3 regions of the Pantoea sp. NSTU24 genome follow, and region 2 is predicted to be linked to each of the others. Evidence: riboswitches for the same ligand, from Rfam matches in the RefSeq annotation. Region 2 holds a riboswitch; each other region holds the start of a gene.

Region 1 (7,190 bases), 1.9 Mb from region 2:
CAATCAGGCGAGTCAGCTGAAGATTGAAGCTTTTGATGACTACTTTGGTTTTCGCGCCCTGATTGATGATGTCTCTATCTGGGTGCTGCCCGACATCAGCGATGAGCTGGTCTACGCCGGTGTCCGTCTGCAGGGCGACAGGGGGAGCACTGATGAGGTTCAGGAAGAGAGCCGTCTGGAGGAAGGGTGCTACTACCTGCTGTTCGACCAGCGTTCCGCGCTGGGCCGTAATGCGGCGGTCCGGCGCTGGGTGAGCTATCTGTTTAACCCCATCGCCCTGCTCAACCACGCGGGCGTCGGGTATCAGCGCTACTGGTTCCCGGCCTACGGCCTGCTGCCGCGCTGGCATCACCGCCGCGACCTGAAGCCGGTCGAAAAACCGTCCGGCCTGACCCACCTGACGCTGACCTGGTACAGCCAGCACGTCGAGCATGAGGGTATCGCCAATGCACTGCGGCCGCTGCTGGCTCAGCATGGCGTGACACTGGTGACCCGCGAGATCGACTACGAAAGCTGGTATCAGGGCCAGGCGGAAAGTGACATCTGGCTCGGCAGCGTGAACTTCACCCTGCCACTGAACTATTCGCTGTTTGCACAGCTGTATGAGGTCCCGCTGCTGCACCACTGCCTGCCCATCGACTGGCATGGGGAAGCCGCGCGCTGGCGCGAAAAAACGCTGCCACTGGCCGAATGGAGCAAGCAGTTAGTCGAGGAAGCAGGTCTGCATCCGTTGTTTCACCACTGGCTGCTGCTGGAAGGCCAGCGCAGTATGCGTGGCGTCCGGATGAATACGCTGGGCTGGTTCGATTTTAAATCGGCCTGGTTCGCGCCACCGGCGCTGTAACGCTTTCGCCACGCCGCTGAAATGACTAGAATGTGGCGTTCTCAACGGGGTGCCGCCTGCCACCAGCAAGCAGCTGAGAGAGACCCGTCGAACCTGATTCGGTTAATACCGACGTAGGGATTTGAGAGGCCTCAGTGCTCAGATCCTTTGCGACTCATCCCCTATTCTCCTGAAGGAGCGCAAAGTGTTAAACAAAGTTCTGCCGGTCCTGTTGTTACTCTCCGCCCCCGTTCTGGCGGCTAAGCCGGTGCTCACGGTCTATACCTATGACTCTTTCTCGGCCGACTGGGGCCCTGGCCCGGCAGTAAAAAAAGCCTTTGAAGCCCGCTGCAACTGCGAACTGAAATTTGTCACGCTGGAAGATGGCGTCTCGCTGCTGAACCGCGTGCGGATGGAAGGTAAAAACAGCAAGGCGGATGTGGTGCTGGGACTGGACAACAATCTGGTCCAGGCGGCGCAGAAAACCGGCCTGTTCGCCAGAAGTCAGGTCGACACCGCCAGATTAACCCTGCCTGGTGGCTGGCATGACACGACCTTCATTCCCTTCGACTATGGCTACTTCGCTTTTGTCTATGACAAAACCCGGCTGAAAAACCCGCCGAAAAGCCTGAAAGAGCTGGTCGACAGCCCGCAGAAGTGGCGGGTTATCTACGAAGATCCCCGCACCAGCACACCGGGTTTAGGTCTGCTGCTCTGGATGCAGAAAGTCTATGGTGATCAGGCACCGCAGGCGTGGCAGAAGCTGGCGCAGAAAACCGTGACGGTGACTAAAGGCTGGAGTGAAGCCTATGGCCTGTTCCTGAAAGGGGAAAGCGATCTGGTGCTGAGCTACACCACGTCACCGGCTTATCACATTATCGAAGAGAAGAAAGAGAATTATGCGGCCGCCCCGTTTGCCGAAGGCCACTATCTGCAGGTCGAAGTCGCCGCGCAGTTAGCCAGCAGCAAACAGCCCGAGCTGGCGCAGCAGTTCATGACGTTTATGGTCTCCCCCGACTTCCAGCACACCATTCCAACCGGCAACTGGATGTACCCGGTGACCGCCACACCGCTGCCAGCCGGTTTTAACGCCCTGACGGTGCCCGCCACTGCGCTGCAGTTCTCGCCGGAAGAGGTCGCCAGCCAGCGCGCCAGCTGGATTAGCCAGTGGCAACGCGCAGTCAGTCGCTGATGCCGCGCTGGCTGCTACCCGGCTCATTCGCCACGCTGCTGTTAACCCTGGTGGCGTTTCTGGCCTTCGGCGCGCTCTGGCGCGCCGCACCGGAAACCGACCTGCGCAGCGTGCTGCAGGATGATTACCTGCGCCATGTCATCGCGTTCTCATTCGGTCAGGCACTGCTCTCTGCGCTGCTGTCACTGCTGCCCGCCCTGCCGCTGGCACGGGCGCTCTATCGTCGCCGCTTTCCGGGCCGTCAGCTGTTGCTGCGCCTGTGCGCCATGACCCTGGTGCTGCCGGTGCTGGTGGCGATATTTGGTCTGCTGACGGTTTACGGACGTACCGGCTGGCTGGCGCAGCTCTGCCAGTGGGCCGGGATTGGCTATCACTTCTCGCCTTATGGGCTGTCAGGCATTCTGCTGGCGCACGTCTTCTTTAACCTGCCGCTGGCGACGCGTCTGCTGCTGCAGGCGCTGGAGCAGATCCCGGCGGAGCAGCGTCAGCTGACGGCTCAGCTCGGCCTGCGCGGCTGGCATCAGTTTCGTCTGCTGGAGTGGCCGTGGCTGCGGCGTCAGCTGCTGCCTGCCGGGGCGCTGATTTTTATGCTCTGTTTTGCCAGCTTTGCCACCGTGCTGTCGCTGGGCGGCGGTCCGCAGGCGACCACCATCGAACTGGCCATCTTCCAGGCTCTGAGTTATGACTATGATCCCGGCCGCGCCGCCCTGCTGGCAATGATCCAGCTCGGCTGCTGCCTGACGCTGGTGCTGCTCAGTCAGCGCTTCAGCAAGGCGATTCCCGCCGGAAGCAGCCAGCTCAGCGGCTGGCGCGATCCGCAGGATTCGCGTGCGGCACAGCTGATTGATGCGCTGCTGATCCTGCTGGCGCTGCTCCTGCTGCTGCCCCCGCTGGCGGCGGTGGTCGTCGAGGGTCTGCACGGCGGCATACGGGGTGCGCTGGCGCAGCCAGCACTCTGGCAGGCGACCTTCACCTCGCTGCGAATCGCCACGGGCGCGGGGCTGCTCTGCGTGGTGCTGACGATGATGCTGCTGTGGAGCAGCCGCGAGCTGCGGCTGCGTCAGCGTCCGATGGCCGCACAGCTGATCGACACCAGCGGCATGCTGATCCTGGCGATGCCCGGCATTGTCCTCGCCACCGGCTTTTTCCTGCTGTTCAACACCACGATCGGCCTGCCCGACTCGGCAGAGGGGCTGGTGATCTTTACCAATGCGCTGATTGCCATTCCTTATGCCATGAAAGTGCTGGAAAACCCGATGCGGGATGTCGCGGAGCGTTATGGCAGACTCTGTGATTCGCTGGCTATCCACGGCTGGAACCGGCTGCGGCTGATTGAGCTGCGGGCGCTGAAGCGTCCGCTGGCGCAGGCGCTGGCCTTTGCCTGCGTCCTGTCGGTGGGCGATTTTGGCGTGGTGGCGCTATTTGGTAGTGCCGACTTCCACACGCTGCCGTTTTACCTTTATCAGCAGATAGGGGCCTATCGCGGCGCGGATGGTGCAGTCACTGCCCTGTTGCTGCTGCTGCTCTGCCTGTTGCTGTTCACGCTAATGGAAAAATTGCCAGGTCGCCATGCTGACTCTCGATAACCTTACCTACCTCTATCAGCATCTGCCGATGCGCTTCAGCCTTCATGCCGCACGCGGCGAGCGCATCGCCATTCTCGGCCCCAGCGGCGCGGGTAAAAGCACCCTGCTGAGCCTGATCGCCGGTTTCCTGTCGGTGAACCAGGGCTCCCTGATTATCGAGGGCCAGGATCATACGCACAGCGTCCCGGCCAGACGACCGGTGTCGATGCTGTTTCAGGAAAATAACCTCTTTCCGCACCTCAGCGTGCAGCAGAATATGGGGCTGGGGCTGCATCCGGGATTGAAGCTTACGGCACAGCAGCGTCAGGAACTGGTCACGCTGGCCGCGCAGGTGGGCCTGGGCGATCTGCTGACGCGTCTGCCAGGCGAACTGTCGGGCGGCCAGCGACAGCGGGTCGCGCTGGCCCGCTGCCTGCTGCGGAATCGGCCAGTGCTGCTGCTGGATGAGCCTTTCTCGGCGCTCGATCCGGCATTGCGTGGAGAGATGCTCCAGCTGGTGCGTTCGGTATGCGACGCGCGTGGCATCACCCTGCTGATGGTGTCGCACAGTCTGGAAGATGCACAGCAGATTGCCGCACGCAGCGTGGTGATCGTGGATGGCCGGGTTTACTGGGATGGCGAAACCCGACAGCTGCTGTCGGGCGAGACGCGGGAAGCCGATGTCCTCGGTATCCCGCGTCGTTAAGCCGGTCAGGCGATAAAGACCTGCCACAGCAGATGGCGGAAAACCGGCATCATCGGATGGAACTGGATGCCGACGAACGCTGCTACGGCGACGATCAGCCCCAGCGGGCCTGCCCAGCGCAGACGTTCCGGCGGCAGCCAGGCGGTAGCCCAGTCGCGGCTTTTGCCGCTGCGCCACCAGCGCCAGCATAACCAGCCGCCCAGCCAGATCAGCAGTGCAGCCCCCAGCAACAGCCACTTAAAGCTGCCGCCCTGCGCGGCCTTTGGCACATCAATCGCCACGCCCGCCAGAATGCCGGGCAGCAGATAGAGCGGTGGCCAGAGGATGCAGCCGATGATGTTCGGCGGCAGGAACTTACGTACCGGCAGCTCCAGCATGCCAGCTGCCAGTGGGATCAGCGGCCGCGTCGGCCCCACAAAGCGCCCGACCAGGATGGTAAACATGCTGTGCTGATGCAGGGCGTGCTCGGTTTTATCCAGCAGCCCCGTGTACTTCTGCAGATATTTCCAGCGGTGCAGCGGCCCCTGGAATTTCCAGCCGATACCGTAGGACACCCAGTCACCAATCAGACAGCCCGCAAAGCCCGCAGCCCAGGCCGGATAGAGGCCAAGCTCGCCGCTGCCGACCAGCGCGCCCAGGCTGGCCATCATTACCGTGCCTGGCAGCAACAGCCCGACCAGCGCCAGCGACTCCAGAAACGTCACCAGCGCAACGGCAAACAGCGCCCATTCCAGGGACTGTGTAATCAGTTGTTGAATCCAGGCTTCCATAATCATCCTTAGCAAAAGCAGAAGGCTGGATTGTCCTGAGCCAGCCACACAGCGTCAAGGCAAGAATTGTAGGGCAATGTTGACAAAAGCCAGCTGCGGGAACTGTATAAATATCCATGGTATACTTAACGGGTTTTCTCATCCCTGAAATGCTGAGTCCGGAGAACTGCTGATGATGCCCCGCGCAGGTTTTGTGCTCACCCGCCACTGGCGCGACAGCCCGCATGGCACGGAAATTATCCTCTGGCTCGCCACCGATGCGGGCCCGCAGCGCGTAGTGCTGCCGGTGCAGGAGTCCGTGGCCTTTATTCCTGAGGTGTTTCAGGTGCAGGTGCGCGCGTTACTCCAGGATGAACGTCAGTTTCGGATTCAGTCGCTGGCGCTGAAAGATTTCCGTCGCCGCCCGGTTTTCGGCCTCTACTGCCCGCAGAACCGGCAGCTTCAGCGCATTGAAAAACGGCTGCGCGAACAGGGCATTCCGGTCTATGAGGCGGACATCCGCCCACCGGATCGCTATCTGATGGAACGTTTTATCACCGCGCCCGTCTGGTTTGATGGCGAACAGCAGGGTGACAGCGTGGTGAATGCGCGGCTCAAGCCGCATCCCGACTATCGCCCGCCCCTGAAGTGGGTGTCACTGGATATCGAAACCACCCAGCATGGTGAACTGTACTGCATCGGGCTGGAAGGCTGCGGTCAGCGTCAGGTCTACATGCTCGGCCCGGCCAACGGCGACGCCAGCGCCCTCGATTTTGACCTGATCTATCTCGACAGCCGTCCTCAGCTGATTGAGGCGCTGAATCAGTGGTTTGCCGAGCACGATCCGGATGTGCTGATTGGCTGGAATGTGGTGCAGTTTGACCTGCGCGTGCTGCAGAAACATGCCGACCGCTACGGCATTCCGCTGCGTCTGGGCCGCCAGCAGGCCGCGCTGGAGTGGCGTGAACATGGCTTCAAGCCTGGGGTTTTCTTCGCCCTTGCCAGCGGCCGCCTGATTATTGATGGCATCGAGGCCCTTAAATCGGCGTTCTGGGATTTCCCCTCCTTCAGCCTGGAGTCGGTGTCGCAGCAGCTGCTGGGCGAAGGGAAAGCGATCGATAATCCCTGGCAGCGCATGGAGGAGATCAACTGGCGCTTCGCCAACGATAAACCGGCGCTGGCGCGCTATAACCTGAAAGATTGCGAGCTGGTCACGCGCATTTTCCACAAGACGGCGATTATGCCGTTTCTGCTGGAGCGCGCGGCGGTCAACGGCCTGGCGGTGGATCGTCATGGCGGATCGGTGGCGGCTTTCAGTCATCTCTATATTCCCCGGATGCACCGCGCCGGGTTTGTCGCGCCCAACCGGGGAGATGTCGCGCCGGAAGCGAGTCCGGGCGGCTATGTGATGGATTCGCGCCCCGGCCTCTATGATTCCGTGCTGGTGCTGGACTATAAGAGCCTCTACCCCTCTATTATCCGCACCTTCCTGATCGACCCGGTCGGACTGGTGGAAGGCCTGGCCCATCCCGATGATGCCGATTCGGTCGCGGGGTTCCGCGAAGCGCGCTTCTCGCGACACACCCACTGCCTGCCGGCGATGGTTGAGCAGATCTGGCTGGGCCGAGACGCGGCGAAAAAGCAGAACAACCAGCCGCTGTCGCAGGCGCTGAAAATCATTATGAACGCCTTTTACGGCGTGCTGGGCACCAGCGCCTGTCGCTTCTTCGATCCGCGTCTCGCCTCCTCGATTACGCTGCGCGGTCACGCCATCATGCAGCAGACCCGCGCGCTGATTGAGGCGGAAGGTTACGATGTGATCTATGGCGACACCGACTCCACCTTTGTCTGGCTGAAGTCGGCTCACGACGAAGAAGAAGCAGCGGCGATTGGTCAGCAGCTGGTGCAGAAGGTGAATGCCTGGTGGCATGACCATCTGCAGCAGACCCAGGGACTGACCAGCGCGCTGGAGCTGGAGTATGAAAGCCACTTCTGCCGTTTTCTGATGCCGACCATTCGCGGCGCGGAACAGGGCAGCAAAAAACGCTACGCGGGCCTGATCCGTGACGCAGACGGCGAACGCATGGTCTTCAGGGGGCTGGAGTCGGTGCGGACCGACTGGACGCCGCTGGCCAAAACCTTTCAGCAGCAGCTC
Region 2 (7,190 bases):
CACGACCTGCAGAATCCGGACGCACCGCGCTCGCTGCCAGGGTTGATTCTGGCCGCGATACGCCGCCGCCGGGATCGGAATCTGCCTGCCTTCAGCGTGATGTCCTGTGACAATATGCCGGAAAATGGCCACGTCACACGCAACGTTATTATGCAGCTTGCCCGGCTTCAGGACCCGGTGCTGGCCGACTATGTGCAGCAGCAGGTTTCTTTCCCGTCGACCATGGTGGATCGCATCGTACCAGCCATGACCGATGCCGCCTTTACCGCGCTTGACGCACGCCTGGGTTCTCACGATCCGGTCGCCGTCGAAGCGGAACCTTTCTTCCAGTGGGTCATTGAAGATAACTTCGTCAATGGCCGACCGGCATGGGAAAAAGCGGGCGCAGAACTGGTCAGCGATGTCCTGCCCTATGAAGAGATGAAACTGCGCATGCTGAATGGCAGCCACTCTTTTCTGGCCTATCTTGGTTTCCTGGCAGGCTATGAACATATCAGCGACTGTATGGCCGACCCCCACTTTCGCGCCGCGGCCCGTTCACTGATGGTGGATGAGCAGGCGCCTACTCTGCGTACCCGGGGCGTGGATCTTAACGCCTATGCGGATTCGCTGATCGCCCGTTATGAGAACCGCGCGATTAAACACCGCACCGGGCAAATCGCCACCGACGGTAGCCAGAAGCTGCCTCAGCGCCTGCTTGACAGCCTGCGCTGGCATCTGCAGCGCGGTAGCGACTGCGACCTGCTGCTGCTGGGCGTGGCGGGCTGGATGCGCTACGTCGGCGGCGTGGACGAACAGGGCCAGACGATTGCGATCCGCGATCCCATGCAGAAACAACTGGCGCAGTGTGTAGCCGCCAGCGAAGAGGGTGAGGCGCGCGTTCGGGCCTTACTTTCCCTGCGTGAGGTCTTTGGCGAGGATCTGCTGCAGAACGGCGACGTGGTCGCCCGGCTGAGCGACTGGTATCAGCAACTCTGCACGCAGGGCGCGCGTGCGACGGTGCATCACTGCCTTGAACGCCGCCAGCGGCAGGTCAACAAAGGGCTGGCGCAGACGCAGCGTGCTGATTAGACTGACACTTTCCCCATGGTGCTGGCCCCGGCCAGTCATAATATGGATATTGCTGCATGTCGATCGCCTATACCATTACTACCAGCGAACCGGTGAATCAGCAGATTTACCGGTATCTGCGCAAAGACATCGTCACCTGCGCAATCCAGCCGGGCTCGCTGCTCTCAGAAAAAGAGGTTTCCGCACGCTTTAATGTATCGCGTCAGCCGGTGCGGGAAGCGTTTATCAAACTGGCCGAGGCGGGACTGGTACAGGTATTACCGCAGCGCGGCACCTTCGTGCGCAAAATTTCCGCCAAACGGGTGGCGGATGGCCGCTTTATCCGGGAAGCAGTGGAAATCTCGGTCGTCCGGCGTGCGGCGCAGACGATCACTGCCCAGGGGCTGATGGCGCTGGAGCATAACCTGCAGCTGCAGCGCATGGCCGCCACACGCCATGACAGTCAGGCGTTCCTCAGCCTGGACGATGAGTTTCATCGCCTGATTGCGGAAAGCATTGACTGCAGGCTCGCGTGGGAAACGGTAGAGAACATTAAAGCGACGATGGATCGGGTACGGTTTCTGACGCTGAGTGAAGTTTCCCCGCCGGAAAAGCTGATTGAGCAGCATGACGCCATATTTGCCGCGCTGACGTCCGGCGATGCGGATGCGGCCGAAGCCGCCATGCGTCTCCATCTGCAGGAGATGATCTTCTCCATCACCCCGATTGCTGAGCGCAACAGCGCCTGGTTCGAAACGCCCTGACCCTCACCGTCCGCCAGGACGGTGAGGGTCTGCATCACTACCACCATTGATGAAAATGGTGAACCGGCCCGATGCCCTTCCCGACCTCCAGTGAATCTGCCTGCAGCAGCGCCTGCTGCAGCCAGCTTTTCGCCTCTGCGAGGGTGTCTGCCCAGTCAGCATGGCGCGGACGCAGGGCCGTTAACGCCGCTGACAGCGTACAGCCTGTGCCGTGCGTATGGCGGGTGTTGACGCGCGGCGTGCTGAATCGCTGCTCTGCATCGGGCGCGATCAGCCAGTCCGGGCTCTCACCCGTCGCCAGGTGCCCGCCCTTCATCAGCACGGCCTGACAGCCCAGCGCCAGCAGCGCCCGTCCCTGCTCACGCATCTCCGCCTCATTGGTGGCGAGAGCACAATCCAGTAAGGCGGCGGCCTCCGGCAGATTAGGCGTGATCAGCGAAACCTGCGGCAGTAACAGCTCCCGGACACTGGCCACGGCGTCCGGTGAAAGCAGCGCATCCCCGCTTTTCGCTACCATCACCGTGTCAAGCACGACAAAGGGAATTGCCGCCTGCTTCAGGCGGGCGGCCACCTGCTCAACGATAGCCGTTTCCGACAGCATGCCCATTTTCGCGCTGTCGATGCGGACATCGCTCAGTACCGAATCGAGCTGAGCGGTCACAAAGTCCGGATCAACACGGCAGACCGACTGAACGCCGCAGGTGTTCTGCGCCACCAGCGCAGTGATAACGCTGGTGCCATAGGCACCCAGCGCGGAAAACGTTTTCAGGTCGGCCTGAATCCCGGCGCCACCGCTGGGATCGGTCCCGGCAATCGTCAGGGCATTAATACGTTTCATGCTGTGCCTCCAGCGTCCAGAGTGCATCAACAAACGCCGTGGCAAAACTACCCGGCGCGGCAGCCTGTGACGCCGCCCTCTCCCCCGCTGACGACATGACCTGACAGGCGGCGGCCACGTTTAGCAGCCGGTCACCGGGCAGGCTGCTGAATCCTGCCACGACCGCTGACAGTGCACAGCCGGTGCCGACTACCCGCGTCATCAGGGGCGAGCCGCCGCGAAGCGCAAAGATCCGCGCACCGTCGGTGGCGTAGTCCACCTCCCCACTGACGATGACCAGCGTGCGCCAGGTGGTGGCGAGCTGCCGGGCGGCATCAATCGCCGCATCCGCCTGATGCAGCGTATCCACGCCGCGTCCGCCGCTGGCCTGCTTTGCCAGCGCCAGAATCTCTGATGCATTGCCGCGGATCACGGCCGGTTCCTGACTCAACAACTGCTGGCAGAAGTCACTGCGCAGCGTCAGGGCGCCGACCGCCACCGGATCGAGCGTCCAGGGCGTGCCTGCCTCTCTGGCGGCGGACACGGCGGCCTGCATCGCCTGCTGGCGCTCGCGGGTCAGAGTACCGACATTGATGAGGAGCGCATCGGCAAAGCGGCTGAACTCAGCGGCTTCGTCAGCATCGATAACCATCGCCGGAGAGGCGTTCAGTGCCAGCAGCACGTTGGCGGTGAAGTTCTGTACCACCTCATTGGTCATACAGTGGACCAGCGGTGAGTGACGGCGAAACGCATGCAGAAAAGGCGCAAAATGCGCGGCGGAAAGGTGTTGAGATGGCTGTAGCATGTTAGCTCCCAACCGGCGAACAAGAAGGCGAATGCGGTCAGGCATCAGACTTCCCTACGCTGGCATTATCCAGATCAGGTAATACGGGTATTTCTCAGCCTTCACAAAGAAGGGCACCCCGAGTCATTAGGTACAAAATAGCTTACTTTTTGCCAGATTAGGGGAAGTGGGTTACTAACGCAAGCCTCTCCCTGGTCATCGCTTCTTCACGCTGTACCCAGCCTGTCTCTCAGTTTGTATCCCACATCTGAATGACAAAAATTATTGATTATCTGAATTTGATAAGCGAGACATACAAATAACAGAACTCAGTTCACGGAAACATTAAGCAAGCCAGCAACAGTGCACCACGAAATGGTCAAACGGTAGAAATGCACTTCCGGATGATCAAATACGCCGACCATCAGTAAAAAGTTACGGCAAAAGCGTTTTGCGAGGGTGTATGGCTTAAAGCCAGACCTGGGTACTGATTTCAGCAAATGCGGAATATCACTGAACGGCTCAAAGCCGCTGGGCTTAATACTTTGAAGCTGGGATTAACAAGATCATCTGTATTTACGTTTAGTTAATGCGCTCAGGTGGATGCGTGCACGTGAAACCTATTGGCAGTATCGAGAAGCGGTCACGACTTGCAAAGGGATTTTTGTCCGAGGACAAAATGTCACTGGTGATTATGGTGTGAATCGCTTACAGCAACTTTATGGCGTTGTGTTATAGCCTGTTTCCCACAAAAGTGCCGATGTCTATATAAGAATAACATTGACCTGTCTGAATTGGTGATATGCATACAGTCCTGCGCGCACTCAAAGATGTTGATACTTCGGACAATAAAAAACAGATTTCCCGTATTAAGTCTTCGGGGTTGCTCATGTGTTCGTTTCAGTCGCTGATTGTGCCAACAATCATACTGATGAAATTTACAGCAATCCAGCCGAAACTTTTCGCAGACTCTATCCCCTGTTCTTATCGTCTGGGTGGTGCCAGGGTGTTTCGAACATTTAAGATTAACGATCACATGTTCTTTATATATTTATCAGATTTCGGACAATACAAGCCTTAATGCCTGTTAGTGAAACTATTCAGTACTCCCCGTCAATCCCAGCAATCACATAAGAAACTAACCATAAGAAAACCTATGGAGATAGTGCTTAGTGATCCCTCCGATCTTATCATGGCCAGCCCTCTGCTGTATGTGCTGAATATTTTTCACCCAACCAACTATTGCCGAAGAACAGACGGAAGACATATAGAATGCAGTAAACGCCGCAGCCCTGAGTCCTATTTATCCCTCAGATGCATTACCACCGACATAAAGCGTCGATTTGATGATAAGCAGGCCGAATATCGCCCTCCTGCTCTGGCATTATCCACATCAGGCAATACAGGTATTTCTCAGCTTTCACAAAGAAGGACAACCTGAGTCGGGTTAAGGCCTGACGCATAAGCCAGCCATCCTTAAAGCAAGCCTGAAAATAATCGGTAATCGAACCGCTTCGATGATCCCGGTCAACGTCTGGCGGGACCAAAAAAGGCTAAATGCGCGGGGTGTTGGTATACCTCTTTGTGGGTATTCCAGCCAGAGCTGATGAAGACGATTTTTGCAGCGATTCGGATTGTCGCAACCTCGCTAATCTGCTCAACGCCTGATTGTAAAACCCCCTTCATCTCATGGCGTCAGAAAACCTCTGAAGCCGGACTTCATACTATTCAGGATGTATGATGCGATTTTTAGCGCTTATTCCTCACCGCCATCGATGGCAGAACATTACTATCAGACGTCAGGGGGCCGTAGCGCCAAACGGCAGATCGTATCTCTCTACATATCTTTCTGCCCACTGTCCGGGCTGCGGCGAAACCCTTTACCGCGTCTACTATCGTGATATCAGTGATCAGCAGGCACGTCGATGGTTAGGCTAGCGTTCCGATTGGGATAATGCCGGGCCCGCATGGGTTAACATTTACTTAACAATTTGTTAGCCTGTTCATTATTCATCGCCTGAATTGATTGCGTCTATGTCACGCCTGTCTGAACACCTGATCCACCAGATTTATCTGTCAGCGCCCCTCTTTATCCTAATCCTGCTGGGATATTGCCTGACACGCCTCCGCAACTGGCCCGACAGTATCAGCGAAGGTATGAATCGTTTCGTATTCAACGTCGCGCTGCCCTGCATGCTGTTTCGGGTAATGAGTACCTTTTCGCAAAGCCCGCCCGTGGATGCCCGTTTGCTGCTGGCTTTTTTTGGCGGTTGCCTGCTGGTATTCATCGTGGGACGTATGCTGGCGACACGACTGTTCCATCTGGATGGGGTGGCGGCGTCGGTATTTGCACTGGGCGGTATTTTTTCCAATAACGTCATGCTGGGTATCCCGGTGGCGACGGTTCTGCTGGGGCCCGATGCACTGCCGCCGGTGGCGCTGGTACTGGTTTTTAACAGCCTGATTCTCTGGACCTTACTGACCGTGTCCGTTGAGTGGGCAAAACAGGGCAGCTTTTCGCCGGAAAGTCTTTACCGCACACTCACTGGCGTGCTGAAGAATCCACTCATTATCGGCATTCTCAGCGGTACCGCATGGAGTTTCCTGCAGCGCCCCCTGCCCTTGCTGGCAGCTGAACCGCTCAGGATGCTGGCCTCGCTGGCCGCGCCTCTGTCGCTGGTGACATTGGGCATGAGCCTGGCGCACTATCGGGTCAGGGACGGCTTAAAGGCGAGCTACACAATCTGCCTGCTGAAACTGATACTGCAGCCGATGACGGTATGGGCACTGGCCTGGCTGACTGGTTTACCCCCGCTGGAGAGTAAAGTCGTGGTGCTGCTGGGGTCGATGGCAGTCGGGGTCAATGTATATCTGATGTCGCAGAAATTTAATGTCATTACCGGCCCTGCGGCGGCAAGCATGCTCTTTTCTACGCTGTTTGCGGCAGTGACGACGCCAGTCTGGATGATGCTCATGACGCTGGCGGGCTATTAACAGGCTAAAAAGAGCCCTGCAGCATGGCTGCTGCAGGGCTCTTGTCTGACTCGTTAAGCGTTATTCTGCCGATTTTGTACGGATCAGATAGTCAAACGCACTCAGAGAGGCTTTAGCACCTTCACCGCTGGCGATAATAATCTGTTTATACGGCACGGTGGTGCAGTCACCTGCAGCAAACACGCCTTTCAGGCTGGTTTCGCATTTGGCATCGATGATGATCTCACCCATCCTGTTACGCTCAACCGCACCTTCCAGCCATGGGGTGTTTGGCAGCAGACCGATCTGGACGAAGATACCGGAGAGCGCCAGCTCGTGGGTGGTCTGCGTGGTACGATCAAGGTAATGCAGGCCGGTCACTTTGCTGCCGTCGCCTTTCACTTCGGTGGTCTGCGCATTCAGGATCACGTCGACGTTTTTCAGGCTGCGCAGCTTATCCTGCAGCACCTTGTCGGCACGCATTTCACCGGCAAACTCCAGCAGTGTGACATGTTCAACGATGCCTGCCAGATCGATAGCGGCTTCCACGCCGGAGTTACCGCCACCAATGACTGCCGTGCGCTTGCCTTTAAACAGTGGACCATCGCAGTGCGGGCAGTAGGTCACACCTTTGGTGCGATACTCTTCTTCGCCCGGTACGCCCATGTTACGCCAGCGCGCACCGGTCGCCAGAATGATGCTGCGCGATTTCAGTACCGCACCTGAAGCCGTTTCGATGGCGTGTAAACCGCCCTCTTTCACGGCCGGAATCAGCTTGATCGCACTCTGGCTTTCAATCACA
Region 3 (7,190 bases), on a different contig from region 2:
CCGCAAGGATTTTTATGGGGTGGCGCGCTGGCCGCGAACCAGAGTGAAGGTGGCTTTCGCGAGAGCGGAAAAGGCTTAACTACTGTTGATATGATCCCACATGGTCCGCACCGTATGCCGGTCAAGCTGGGGCTGGAAAAGCGATTTACCCTGCGTGACGATGAGTTCTATCCCAGCCATGAGGCTATCGATTTCTATCATCGCTACCGGGAAGATATTGCGCTGATGGCAGAGATGGGGTTCAGCGTGTTCCGTACCTCCATTGCCTGGAGTCGGCTCTATCCGAATGGAGATGAGCTGACGCCTGCCCCGGCTGGCATCGCCTTCTACCGTGCGGTGTTTGAGGAGTGCCGCAAATACGGTATCGAACCGCTGGTCACGCTCTGCCATTTTGATGTGCCGATGCATCTGGTCACCGAATATGGCTCATGGCGCAACAGGAAGATGGTCGACTTCTTCGCCCGCTACGCCCGCAGCTGCTTTGAAGCGTTTGATGGTCTGGTGAAGTACTGGCTGACCTTCAACGAGATTAATATTCTGCTGCACAGTCCGTTCTCTGGTGCAGGCTTAGTGTTTGAACCCGGTGAGAATAAGGAGCAGGTTAAGTATCAGGCGGCGCATCATGAGCTGGTCGCCAGCGCCCTGGTGACGCGCATCGCGCATGAGGTGAACCCGGCGAATCAGGTCGGCTGCATGCTGGCAGGCGGGAACTTCTACCCGTGGTCCAGCAAACCAGAAGATGTCTGGGCGGCGCTGGAAAAGGATCGTGAGAACCTCTTCTTTATCGACGTGCAGGCACGGGGCGCGTATCCCGCTTATGCCGCCCGCCTGTTCCGGGAAAAGGGGATTACGCTTGAGATCGCCGACGGGGATGATGAGATCCTGAAAAACAGCGTCGATTTTGTCTCGTTCAGCTATTACGCCTCACGCTGCGCCTCGGCAGAAATGAATGAGCAAAACAGCAGCGCCGCCAATGTGGTGAAATCCCTGACTAACCCACACGTGCCGCGCAGCGAATGGGGTTGGGGCATCGATCCACTCGGCTTACGCATCACCATGAATATGATGTATGACCGCTATCAGAAGCCGCTGTTCCTGGTGGAAAATGGTCTGGGCGCGCGCGATGAGATCGATGATAACGGCGAGATCAATGACGATTACCGCATCAGCTATCTTCGTGAACATATCCGCGCGATGGGTGATGCCATTGAAGATGGCGTGCCGGTGCTGGGCTACACCAGCTGGGGCTGCATCGATCTGGTGGCGGCCTCAACCGGAGAGATGAGCAAGCGCTATGGCTTTGTTTATGTTGACCGCGACGATCGCGGAAACGGCACGCTGGCGCGCATGCGTAAAAAGTCATTCTGGTGGTACAAAAAAGTGATCGCCAGCAACGGCACCGATCTTGAGTGACACCGTCACACAGGGCCGGTAATGTGCCCGTCAGCAGCAGTGGCAGAGACGCTCAACGGCCTCTCTGCCGATTGTGCTCTGGCAGAAATTATCGTATAACCACTGTCTCCGAGGGGTGTCCTGTAACGGGCTGAGATGGCGTAAGCCGAACCCTTTGAACCTGATCTGGGTCATGCCAGCGAAGGGACGGGTCGGCAGATTCTTCTGTCTTATCTCCTGCATTATCCCCTGTTCCAGACCGTATGCCCGGATCTCCCTGACAACCGGAGATCCTATGTCACGTCCGCTTTTCGATACCGGCTTTTATGGCCGTCTGCGCCAGCAGGCGGGTCCCCACTGGCACGCCTATGTTGCGCATGACTTCGTGCAGCAACTCGGCCAGGGTACGCTGCCCGCCGCCGCTTTCCGGCATTATCTGGTGCAGGACTACCAGTTTCTGCTGCACTTTGCCCGCGCCTGGGGCCTGCTGATCAGCAAACTCACCGATCCAGACGCGCTGCGTCATGCGACCACCTCACTTAATGCCATCATCAATGAACTGCCGTTGCACCAGACTTACTGCCGGCAATGGGGCATCAGCGAAACCGATATGGCCGCAGAACCTGAAGCAATGGACACGCTGAACTACACCCGCTATGTGCTGGATGTCGGCCACACCGGCGATGCGCTGGCGTTGATGCCCTGCGTCGCCGGTTATGCCGAGATCGGCCTGAACCTGCTGCACGACCCATCTACCCGCTTTGAAGGTAATCCTTATGCGGCGTGGATAGAGAACTACGGCGATAAAAGCTATCTGACGGGCGTTCGCCGCTCGCTCTCCCTGTTTGAACGGCTGGCGCATGAGTGCGCCGGTGAAGCACGATTTGATCAGCTGACGGACATTTTCACCACAGCGACCCGGCTGGAATCGGCTTTCTGGCAGATGGGGCTGAATCAGGTGACCAGCCTGGAGAATGACGCATGAGGATCACGACCCTGCCTGCCGCACCGGGGATTCTGGTGCGTCAGCTCACCCTGAATTTCGGGCTGCAGCCGCTCTTCAGTCAGCTTGATCTGGAAATTGCAGGCGGAAAAATCACCGCGCTGCTCGGGGCCAGCGGCGTCGGTAAAAGCAGCCTGATGCGGGTCATTGCCGGACTGACACCACCCGTCGCCGGAGAAGTCAGCGGCAGCGATGGGCTGCCGCTGACCGGCCGCATCGCCTGGATGGGGCAGCAGGATCTGCTCTATCCCTGGCTGACGATAGAACAGAATGTCTGCCTTGCCAGCCGTCTGCGCGGGGAAAAGGCTGACCCCGGCCGGGCGCGGCATCTTCTTGCGCAGGTCGGGCTGAGCCACTGCGCCCGCGCACGGCCTGCGACGCTCTCCGGTGGGATGCGGCAGCGGGCGGCACTGGCGCGTACGCTCTATACCCGTCAGCCCGTCGTTCTGATGGACGAGCCCTTCTCGGCGCTGGATGCCCTGACCCGCAGTCAGATTCAGACGCTGGCCGCAGAGGTGCTGGCCGATCATACGGTCCTGCTGATTACTCATGATGTGGCGGAAGCCTGCCGGCTCGCGCACCATTGTCTGGTCATCGGTCCGGCGGGCGTTGAAGCCTGCCCGCCTCTACCGGGAGAGCCGCCCCGCGCCGCCGATGACCTCCATGTTATCCGGAGTCAGGCCACACTGCTGAAACAGCTGAGCAGGGTAGCCGGATGAGATTACAGGCAGGCTTTAACGGCTTTCGCCGTATCCTGATGATCGCCGCCGGGCTGATTGCAGTGTGGTGGCTTGCCACACTGACCGCTGTTCCGGCCTTTCTGCTGCCCTCACCCGCCTCGGTCGCCGCCGCGCTGTGGCAGAACGCGGACTACCTGATGCATCACACGCTGATCACCCTGTCCGAGATCCTCAGCGGCATGGTTGCCGGCGTACTGCTGGGTGGCGCACTGGCGCTGGGCATGACCTTTTCGCCGGGGCTGCGGCGCTGGATGATGCCGCTGGTGATCATCAGCCAGGCGATCCCGGTCTTTGCCCTGGCTCCATTGCTGGTGCTCTGGTTTGGCTTCGGCATGGGAGCAAAAGTCGCAATGGCGATTCTGGTGATCTTCTTTCCCGTAACCGCCACCTTTTCTGATGGCCTGCGTCGCGTCACACCTGGCTACCTCGATCTGGCTCGCACCCTGGGCGCGTCACAGGCCACGCAGGTGTGGCATGTCCGGCTGCCCGCCGCGCTGCCTGCGCTGGGCTCCGGCCTGCGTATGGCTGCAGCGGTCGCGCCCATTGGTGCCATCATCGGCGAATGGGTCGGTTCAGCCGAAGGGCTGGGATACGTGATGCTGAACGCTAATGCCCGGATGCAGAGTGACCTCTGTTTCGCTGCCCTGTTTATTCTGGTGCTGATGACGCTGGCCCTGTGGCTGACGCTCGACCGTCTGCTGCGCCGCCTGATCGCCTGGGCACCGGAAACCCCCTGATGACCTCACTGATGAGAAACGCTATGACAAAAATGCCCTTGTTTATTCTGCTAATCAGCGCCTCCCTCGCCGCCCGGGCGCAGACGATGGAAAAAATGACCCTGGTGCTCGACTGGTATATCAATCCCGATCACGCCCCGCTGCTGGTGGCTCAGCAGAGCGGTGCCTTTGCCGCAGAGGGGCTGGAGGTGACGATGATCCCGCCCTCCGACCCTGCGCTGCCGCCGCGTCTGGTGGCCGCGAAGCAGGCTGACCTCGCCATCACCTATCAGCCGCAGTTGCACTTCTTTGCCGATCAGGGCCTGCCGCTGATGCGGGTCGGTACGCTGGTCGATACGCCCCTGAATACCCTGATGACGCTGGATAAATCCATCCGGCAGCCGGGCGATCTGAAAGGCAAGCGCATCGGTTACTCCGTCAGCGGCATCGAGCAGGCAACGCTGGCCACCATGCTGGCCCACAACGGGGTGAGCAGTGACCAGGTTAAACTGGTTAACGTCAACTTTCAGCTGACCAGTGCCCTGCTGACCGGCCAGGTGGATGCGGTCATCGGCGGCTATCGCAATATTGAAGCGCTGGAACTGAAACAGCAGGGTAAAGATCCGGTGGTTTTTAACATCGAGGATTATGGGGTGCCGGCTTATGATGAACTGATTATTGTCGCTAACCGTGAAGATGCGCATGCAGAGAAAATCCAGAAATTTCTGCGCGCGCTAAAGAAGGGGAATGCTGAGCTGCAGGCTCATCCTGAAGAGAGCTGGCTGGCGTTTGCCCGCCTGCATCCGGAGCTGAATACACCGCTGAATCATGAGGCCTGGCGCGCCACCCTGCCGCGGTTCGCTGTCAACCCGGCAAAACTGGATCGCGCTCGCTATCAGGCCTATGAGCAGTTTTTGTTTGATAACAAACTGATCAAAAAAATCACGCCGGTTGAGCATTATGCCACCGGCAGTGAGTGAGTAATTCGCCCGCAGCCCGCGCTGCGGGCGAATTTATGCGTGTGACTTCGGCTGGAGCCAGTGCTCGATGTCGCTGGCGGGCAGCGGTTTTGAGAAGAAGTAGCCCTGGATTTGATCGCAGCCGTAGGTTTTCAGCAACGCCAGCGTGGACTCGGACTCGACACCTTCCGCGAGCACGGTATAGTTCAGCTCTTTCAGCATATTAATGATGCATCTGACGATGACTTTTGACGCCTCATCATCACTCATCCGCGTGATCAGGGAACGATCGATTTTAATCACATCCAGCGGGATATCCTGCAGATAGCTGATGTTGCTGTAACCGACGCCGAAATCGTCCAGCGAGATGACAAAACCGTGCGATTTCAGCGCGGTCAGCCCGTCGATTCCCACGTTGCTGCGGGTGATCAGCTCATTCTCCAGACATTCGATGCCCAGAATGGCATTCGGCAACTGCACTGCGGCGAGTTTTGCCACCAGCCGATCGGCAAAATCGGGACGGGCGAAGTCACGCTCGCTGACGTTGATCGAAACCGGGATCAGATTGTATTCGCTTTTCCAGCGCGCCAGCTGTTCAATCGTATGGTCGATAACCCAGTTCGTCAGATCGGAAATCAGGTTGGTTTTACCCGCTAATGGAACAAATTCTGAAGGAAAAAGTTCACCGCGCTCAGGATGATTCCAGCGGATCAGCGCTTCCAGGCCAACTGTCTTACCGGTTCTGAGGCAAACTTTGGGCTGCCAGACAAGATAAAGCTCTTCATCTCTCTTCAGCGCCTGAGCCAGGTCATTCATGATGATGAAATCATCATTGCGTCGGGTGTCATAACTTTCGTCAAATGACATGGCGCTGATTTCTTCATCGATCGCTTCATGCAGCGCACTGACCGCCTGCCGCACCGTTTCGTTAGGATCCATCTGGCCGGGCACGAACTCGGTTTCACCAGCGAAGACATCCAGATCCAGCGTGATATTCTCTGCCAGGTCAGCCTTCATCCCCCTGAACAGGTCAGGAATAGTGTGGGCCGTGTACCGGCCCGAATAAGGCTGGATAAGAGCAAAACGGCCGGGGGCAAAGGTGTAGAGCGTTTCACTATCTGACAGATTCAGGCGTTGTGCCGCCTCCTGTGCCAGCAGCTTCAGCAGTTTTTCCATTGGCGCAATGCCGACCGCACGCGAAAGCTCATAGGCACGAATGATGTCGAGGCAGTCGATCAGGATGAGACGAAAGCGACTATGTGGATCGGTAATCGTCAGCTGCTGGATATCGCGGATCAGGCGCGGGCGGTTGGGCAGATGGGTAATGACATCGGCAAAACCGGCATTGTTCCAGGCATCCAGAAAAGAGGTGACCAGCGTGGCCAGCGAACGCAGCGTGGCCAGCTTTTCATCGCTGAAAAGATGCGGCTGCGTATCGGTGACGCAGAGCGTTCCCAGCACGGCGCCGTCCAGATTCTGCAGCGAGACACCGGCGTAGAAACGGATATGCGGATCACCTTCAACAAACGGGTGCGTCACGAAACGCTCGTCCAGCAGGGTATCCACCACGACCAGATGACCTTCCCCATCAAGTACGTGACGGCAGAGAGATTCATCACGGGTTGACTTTTTGAGGTCGAAGTTGCGGGACGCTTTAATGTATTGATTGTGATCGTCAATAATCGAAATAAAGCTGCCTGCAATGCCCAGCACCTGGCTGGCAAGCTGAACAAACCTCTCCAGCACCTTATCGCGGGTTTCGTCAGGGGTAAGAAGGGCTTTGATTGCACTCAGACGTTTTACGTCACTGCCATTTTGCTCGTTATGCACTGAAACCTCTCCTATGCAGGCGCAAAAGCCGAAAAATTTCGCTTAAGATTGCTCAATTAGCGCCTAATTATCAGACAAATAGCGGCTCAATCTGACAGTACTTTCACAGCGAAACAGTGTCGCACGATATCGGATGACTGTCGAAAGCATTTAAGTGTGTCGATCAACGCGCGCAACATCCGGTGACTCCATCCTGAACCCCAGTCCAATCAGGCGACCCAGCAGAAAACGCAGAAACGGCAGGCGACGGATAATGCCGGGCACCTTACTGCCCTGAGTCGCTTTTCGTCTGGCTTTGCTGCGGCTCATTTTAATCTGCAGGAACTGGGTTGCGACGGTCGGAAACTGGCGGCGTTTCTGCACTTTTTCCAGATCACGCAGCGACAGTTCGCCCCGTTTCAGGGGAACGGTCAGCAGATTTGCCGTTGCCACGGCATCCTGTATGGCCAGATTGACGCCCACTCCGCCAATCGGCGACATCGCATGTGCCGCATCGCCAATGCAGAGCACGCCGGGTCTGGCCCACCTGTCCAGTCGATCGATGCGTATT

The links. A riboswitch is a leader RNA that binds a small molecule or an ion and turns the genes downstream of it on or off. The one in region 2 is predicted to bind thiamine pyrophosphate.
Region 1: linked by a shared signal. The riboswitch ahead of thiB (thiamine ABC transporter substrate binding subunit) and the one ahead of thiM (hydroxyethylthiazole kinase) in region 2 are both predicted to bind thiamine pyrophosphate.
Region 3: linked by a shared signal. The riboswitch ahead of ACLHDD_RS20165 (TenA family protein) and the one ahead of thiM (hydroxyethylthiazole kinase) in region 2 are both predicted to bind thiamine pyrophosphate.

Annotation. Positions count from the first base shown of each region.
Region 1 covers NZ_JBKIWZ010000001.1:62,664-69,853, reverse strand. The annotation lists gene sgrR (HTH-type transcriptional regulator SgrR) at 1-844, shown strand, start outside; TPP riboswitch at 880-982, shown strand; gene thiB (thiamine ABC transporter substrate binding subunit) at 1,029-2,015, shown strand; gene thiP (thiamine/thiamine pyrophosphate ABC transporter permease ThiP) at 1,991-3,601, shown strand; gene thiQ (thiamine ABC transporter ATP-binding protein ThiQ) at 3,585-4,286, shown strand; gene ACLHDD_RS00260 (DedA family protein) at 4,292-5,056, opposite strand; gene polB (DNA polymerase II) at 5,232-7,190, shown strand, end outside.
Region 2 covers NZ_JBKIWZ010000001.1:1,927,079-1,934,268, forward strand. The annotation lists gene ACLHDD_RS09180 (mannitol dehydrogenase family protein) at 1-1,071, shown strand, start outside; gene ACLHDD_RS09185 (GntR family transcriptional regulator) at 1,128-1,814, shown strand; gene thiD (bifunctional hydroxymethylpyrimidine kinase/phosphomethylpyrimidine kinase) at 1,852-2,652, opposite strand; gene thiM (hydroxyethylthiazole kinase) at 2,639-3,436, opposite strand; TPP riboswitch at 3,471-3,567, opposite strand; partial or broken gene ACLHDD_RS09200 (HTH-like domain-containing protein) at 3,760-4,005, shown strand; gene ACLHDD_RS09205 (hypothetical protein) at 5,156-5,353, shown strand; gene ACLHDD_RS09210 (AEC family transporter) at 5,450-6,409, shown strand; gene ahpF (alkyl hydroperoxide reductase subunit F) at 6,470-7,190, opposite strand, start outside.
Region 3 covers NZ_JBKIWZ010000003.1:345,645-352,834, forward strand. The annotation lists gene ACLHDD_RS20160 (6-phospho-beta-glucosidase) at 1-1,413, shown strand, start outside; TPP riboswitch at 1,515-1,617, shown strand; gene ACLHDD_RS20165 (TenA family protein) at 1,688-2,377, shown strand; gene ACLHDD_RS20170 (ABC transporter ATP-binding protein) at 2,374-3,114, shown strand; gene ACLHDD_RS20175 (ABC transporter permease) at 3,111-3,872, shown strand; gene ACLHDD_RS20180 (ABC transporter substrate-binding protein) at 3,896-4,831, shown strand; gene ACLHDD_RS20185 (sensor domain-containing phosphodiesterase) at 4,865-6,640, opposite strand; gene ACLHDD_RS20190 (FAD-dependent oxidoreductase) at 6,791-7,190, opposite strand, start outside.